DNA from 2 places in the Paenibacillus sp. FSL H7-0716 genome. Region 2 is predicted to be linked to the other one. Evidence: riboswitches for the same ligand, from Rfam matches in the RefSeq annotation. Region 2 holds a riboswitch; the other holds the start of a gene.

What was found. Region 2 has a riboswitch for S-adenosylmethionine ahead of metA (homoserine O-acetyltransferase MetA). Riboswitches for the same ligand answer to the same signal wherever they lie in the genome.
Region 1: another riboswitch for S-adenosylmethionine. It lies ahead of MHH60_RS23460 (methionine ABC transporter ATP-binding protein); the one in region 2 lies ahead of metA (homoserine O-acetyltransferase MetA).

The regions. Positions count from the first base shown of each region.
Region 1 covers NZ_JBBODA010000022.1:60,983-64,202, reverse strand. Annotated here, with positions in the region: gene MHH60_RS23470 (COX15/CtaA family protein) at 1-15, shown strand, start outside; gene MHH60_RS23465 (Cthe_2314 family HEPN domain-containing protein) at 171-905, shown strand; SAM riboswitch class I at 1,008-1,143, shown strand; gene MHH60_RS23460 (methionine ABC transporter ATP-binding protein) at 1,246-2,262, shown strand; gene MHH60_RS23455 (methionine ABC transporter permease) at 2,292-2,921, shown strand; gene MHH60_RS23450 (MetQ/NlpA family ABC transporter substrate-binding protein) at 2,979-3,220, shown strand, end outside.
Region 2 covers NZ_JBBODA010000026.1:42,164-45,383, reverse strand. Annotated here, with positions in the region: gene MHH60_RS25095 (PLP-dependent transferase) at 1-823, opposite strand, end outside; gene metA (homoserine O-acetyltransferase MetA) at 860-1,780, opposite strand; SAM riboswitch class I at 1,896-2,025, opposite strand; gene corA (magnesium/cobalt transporter CorA) at 2,423-3,220, shown strand, end outside.

The sequences.
Region 1 (3,220 bases), on a different contig from region 2:
CCACCGCCTTGGTAGAACATTCCCTCCGTGGATAGAGGTGCTTCACCCGCGGAATAATAAAGTGGAAATCGGTATATCGTGGAGCTGATTGGCCGATGCTTACGTCGCGAGTTTTGTACGAAGCAGTCCATGGAAGCAGACGCTGAACAAAACTTTAGGAGGACTGGGATATGCTGCGGGTATTACTTGGAGAGCCGCCTCGAAAGAACAGTGGTGTGTTGGCTGATGCGATGGAGAATATGGCCACTTTTGCAGCATTGCTGCGCAAGGAAATGAGTGCCCATGAGGATAATGACCATGAATACCGCAAGCTGGAGATTTGGACACGTGGGCTGATTTCCTCTCTGGATGAACTGGAGCAAAGTTGGTTCGCGGCCGCTTTTTACCGGAAATTAGTGATTGCGGGTTATATGGATGATATGACACCGGTGGAACAGGGCGATTATGCACGTTATGTTTATTTTTATAAAGATGGCTTTATCCGGGTTTTCTCTCTCCTGGACAAGCTTGGGACGGTACTGAATCATTTTTATGATCTCAAAACATCCAAATTAAAAACGCATTTTTCTTACTTTACAGTGCTGCGTCAGCTTCAATTATTGAATGTGCATCCTGCATTAGCGGATCAACTGGAGCAGATTAAGAACTCCTACCGCGATCCATTGGAGAATTTACGCAAGCGCAGAAATGCTGAAATTCATTATATGAATTCCGAAATGCAAGATGATCTGTGGCAGCGGCACCAGGGTTTGCATGACAAAATTCAGCTCGAGGATCTGGATAGCCATCTTGAGGATTTAAAACAATCGCTCGAAATGAACTGTAAGACATTAATTGCGGCATTCAGCTACAGCAATGAACAGCTGCGTAAGGAAATAAGCAAGGCAAAGAGCATAAAATCGTAATCGTTCAATATATTTCCTTTTGACAAAAATCGATAAACTCACTATACTTATGCTTGCATTAAAGTATGTACGATTTCAGAAAAAATATAATTTCATAACTTTATCTTATCGAGAGCGGCGGAGGGATAGGCCCGATGAAGCCCGGCAACCGATTTGTATCCAGCGCGTGAAGCGTTGTACAAATGTCATGGTGCTAATTCCTACAATGGCGCAGGTTGCGGTCGTTGGCAGATGAGAAGGCATTGTCTTAATAAACCCACAGAGCCTCTTGCGATCTGCATCGATCGTTGGAGGTTTTTTTGTATAGAATAAGTGAAGTATAAAGGGGGGGCGACGAGAGTTGATTAATCTAAAAGGGATAACAAAGGTTTATGGAAAAGGGAGTAATGCGGCAACAGCACTTTCTGGATTAAATCTGTCCATCGAGAAAGGTGAAATATTCGGAGTCATCGGCCACTCTGGAGCCGGGAAAAGTACATTGATCCGTTGCATTAATCTGTTGGAACGTCCGACAGAAGGAGAGGTCTGGGTAGACGGTGTTGAGCTAACCAGTCTTAACCAAGGTCAGCTGCAGGAACAGCGGCGCAAGATTGGGATGATTTTTCAACATTTCAATTTGCTGTCTTCGGCGACCGTATACGATAATATTGCCTTTCCACTGCGCCTTGCAGGTACATCTAGAACAGCTATTGATACAAAAGTGAAAGATCTGCTCGCTCTAGTTGGGCTTGAAGAACATAAAGATAAGTATCCTTCTCAGTTATCTGGAGGACAAAAGCAGCGGGTCGGCATCGCCCGGGCGCTAGCCAGTGACCCTGATGTACTGCTGTGTGACGAGGCCACTTCTGCGCTTGATCCTCAGACAACGGACTCCATTCTTAAGCTGCTGCTCGATATTAATAAAAGATTCCATTTGACCATTGTGCTGATCACACATGAAATGCATGTAATCCAGAGCATCTGCGACCGTGTCGCGGTCATTCATGGTGGTGGGATTGTTGAGCAAGGCAAAGTTACAGAGGTATTTCTCAAGCCGCAGCATGAGGTTACACGCGATTTCATCCGCAGTGAGACACAGAATGAAGGACCTCTTCGAGTGGCGCTTGATGCTGCTGCCGGGGATAACTCTCAAGCTGTCAAAATTACTTTTTTCGGAGAAAAAACTTACGGCTCGGCACTATCCGATGTCGTACGTGATACGGGTGTAAGCTTTGCAATCTTACATGGTACCATCTCAACGATTAAAGATGTGCCTTATGGACAGATGATTGTGCGGTTTGAAGGGCCAGGTGAGGCGATTGCTGTAACGATCTCCAGACTAATTGCTCAAGGCCTTGATGTGGAGGTGATTTCGTAATGAATTTTGCAGATCTAAATTGGCAAGAAATGATGGATGCTACGGTTGCTACTATAAAAATGATATTTTTTTCCGGATTGTTCACAATTATTCTTGGTTTACCACTCGGAATTCTATTGTATTTATGGGGGAAATCGAATAGTATAGTAATCAGAGTAACTTACTCGGTCTTATCATTACTTGTAAATATTCTACGTTCCGTACCCTTTATCATTTTGATGGTGGCTCTAATTCCTTTCAGCAAAGCCGTTGTTGGAACCTCCATTGGTGTACTCGGTACGATTCCACCTCTGGTGATTGGTGCAGCTCCGTTTTTTGCCCGCTTGGTAGAGACGTCGTTAAGAGAGGTAGACCGCGGAGTCATCGAAGCCGCACAGGGTATGGGAGCATCGACGAACCAAATTGTTATGCGTGTTCTTTTGCCAGAAGCTCGTCCAGGTCTGCTAGCTGGAGTTACGATCACACTGGTTACACTGGTTTCCTATACAGCAATGGCTGGCATGGTTGGGGGCGGCGGATTAGGTGACTTGGCGATTCGTTATGGTTACCACCGCTATGAGACGGAGATTATGATTGTTTCTATAATATTTATTGTCGTACTGGTGCAATTGCTACAAATGGCCGGTGACCGACTCGTAAAACATTACACACGGAAATAAGGTACATCCATATATATCCTTATTCAATACAAAATATAGACTAGAGGGGGATTTACAATGAAAAAAGTACTACTTACATTTTTTAGCCTGACACTGGTTGCGGTGCTTGCGGCTTGCGGTAACAACAATGCATCTAATAATGCTGGGAGCTCGGCTGCTACAACAGCACCAAACGCAGAAGCAACAAGTGAACCTACTAAAGATCCTGTGAAACTGGTCATTGGTGCCTCACCTGTGCCTCATGCTGAAATTTTGAAGGCTATTGCTCCATTGCTTGAAAAAGATGGAATTACACTTGA
Region 2 (3,220 bases):
CCGCAATCGCCGGATGCTCTTGCAGATAGCGGGCAATTGCTAATGCATTACTCTCGTGCCGTTCCATACGCAGGGCCAGTGTCTTCATGCCTCTCATCAGCTGATAACTGTCTGTTGGCCCAAGCACAGCGCCAATAGAGTTATGTAGAATCGCTATTTCAGCGGATAATTCAGCTCCTTTAGATACAATAAGACCAGCAAGTACATCATTGTGTCCGCCCAAATATTTGGTAGCACTATGGACTACAATGTCCGCACCTAATTCCAGAGGACGCTGGAAAAATGGAGTCAGCAGTGTATTGTCTACAATTGTGAGCAGCCCATGATGGCGGGCCCAAGTAGCAACGGCTGCAATATCCGTAACCATCATCAAAGGATTCGTTGGCGTTTCAATAAATATTGCCTTCGTATTTGGAAGACGTGAAGCCTCAAGCGCATCCAAATCATTCGTATCTACATAGGAAGCAGTGATTCCAAACTTGGACATAATTCGTTCCAACAAACGATAGGTCCCGCCGTAAAGATCCAGCGAAACGATCAAGTGATCGCCTTGCCCAAACAGGGTAAATATGGTTTGAATAGCTGCCATCCCAGAACTACAGGCAAAACCTGCATCACCAGACTCCAATTCCGCAGCCGCGTTCTCCAGTACGGAACGGGTTGGACTTTTGGTACGGCTATAATCGAAACCTGTGCTCTGCCCAAGCTTCGGGTGACGGAATGCCGTAGCATTATAGATAGGAAAATTAATGGCTCCGGTAGCCGGATCTTCTTGTGAACCTATTTGTGCCAGTCTGCTTTCAATCCTAAGTTTGTCGTCCATGATAAATGCCTCCTAAATTGTAATGTAGCGCTGATCTTAATAAACAATCGGGTCGATATCGTAAGGTGTCTCTTGATATACATAGTAATTGAGCCAATTAGAGAATAATAAGTTGGCATGTGCACGCCACACTGCAGGAGGTGTTCTTTCTGGATCATCTTTAGGGAAATAGTGTTTCGGCAAGGCCATCTCCATGCCTCTCTCCAAATCACGATCATATTCCCATTTCAAGGATAACGGATCGTATTCGGAATGTCCGGTCACAAATATTTGTTTGCCGTCGGTCGTAGCTACTAGATACATACCAGCTTCTTCGGATTCCGCCAGAATCTGCAGATCTGGATTGCTCTCAATATCTTCGCGGGAGACATCGGTATGACGGGAATGCGGTACATGGAATACCTCGTCAAAGCCGCGCAGCAATTTAATGTTATTTTGATTAATCGTATGGGAGAATACTCCAAAACATTTTTCAGGCAAAGCCACTTTACGAACACCAAAATGATGATACAACCCTGCCTGTGCCGCCCAACAGATATGCATGGTCGAAGTCACATTATCCTTGCTCCATTCAAAAATCTCTTTTAGCTCTTCCCAATAGGATACTTCCTCAAACTCCATTTGCTCTACAGGTGCTCCTGTAACAATTAGACCATCCAAACGGCGGTGGCTGATCTCGTCGAAAGTTTTGTAAAAGCTTCTCAAATGCTCAGCAGAAGTATTCTTAGAAGTATGTGAGCGTGGGTGCAGCAAGGTAACGTCAACTTGTAGCGGTGAATTTCCTATTAAACGCAGCAATTGAGTCTCCGTCGTTTCTTTAGTCGGCATGAGATTCAGAATAGCAATCCTTAGTGGACGGATATCCTGATGGAAAGCCAAACTATCATCCATCACAAAAATATTTTCACCGGATAGTATTTCTTTTGCTGGTAAACTGTCGGGAATTTTAATTGGCATTGTCTTTCCACTCCTTAACTGTATTTAGGTTATCTTGTCAAATCGCGGCTTTCTGAACAATAAAAAGACCTTTCTCGGAAAACGAGAAAGGTCATATCTACTGTCATATGCGCCTCTCTCATCTGCCAGAAACTTTTGGACGGGGTTTAGTCGTCAACAAAGTTCCGCAAGAATTAGCACCGTGCGTTCACACGCCGGTTGCCGGGTTTCATAGGGCTAGTCCCTCCACCTGCTCTTGATAAGATTTAGCTGTATTCAATTAAATTTCTTTAAAATTCACTTTAAATCATGAACCTCCTTTTCGTCAAGTCCATACAATGCTGAAGTAGCCTCAAAGTAACAATAAATTTGCTTGAAAGAGGCATACTCCGTTGTTATACTAGACAAGTATTTCATACCTGAACGAAAAGAAGAGGTGAGAAGAAGAATGGAAGGCGACCCGAGCTCGCAATTAAGTGTACAGAATGAGCAACCACACAGGATAATCATCAGCTTGCCGGCGGCGGGAGCAGTTCTTCTTCATGCCCTCGAATCGTCATTCGGCCTCTTGTATTGATTGTAACGCCGGCCAAGCTGATTTTTTTCTCTGTGCTTAATTAGCAGTCCCTGGTGAAGACCCGGGGATAGAAGGAGTGGAATCAGATGAAAATCCGGCTGGTGAATGCAGGGGTTTTTACACCTATTGATGAAATTGATGAAACATTGACACCCCCAACAGAAGGGTTCTATTGGATTGATGCAGATGTGGAGGATTTGGAGCTGCTTCAGCCCCTGTTCAACCTGCATGATCTCGCTGTTGAGGATTGCCTTAGTGAAGAGGATCAACGTCCAAAGATCGAAATATACGAAAGTCATTACTTTATTGTTGTAAACAGCATCCGCTTTGATGATGAGGAGATCTTCCTGCGGGCGCTCAATATATTCTTGGGCAGACATTATATTATTACTGTAACGAAACAAAAGATTCACGAGCTACGCGTCCTGAAGCCCATGTTATGGGAACAAGAGGTTAGCGAACCTGACCAATTCCTTTACCTGCTTATTGACCTTGTCGTAGATAATTATTTCTCCGTAGGTGACCGAATTGAAGCCCGGATTGAGAAGCTTGAAGAGGATATTCTAATGCATACCAAGAAATCTCATCTGAGTGAGATTATCGGTCTTCGAAGTGAAATCTTATGGTTAAAGAAGATGCTGGGACCACAGAAAGAGGTTATCAATACCCTGAACAAAAAAGACCTCCGTCTGATTGATGATCAGCTGCAGAAATATTTTAGCGACATTTATGAAAATGCAGTTAAAATATCAGAAACTTTTGAGACGTACCGCGATCTCATGGGCAACTTACGTGAGGCCTACCAATCCAGTATCGCCAACCGCGCCAATGAAATTATGAGAGTATTTACCGCGATTACAACGATATTCATGCCTTTGACCGTA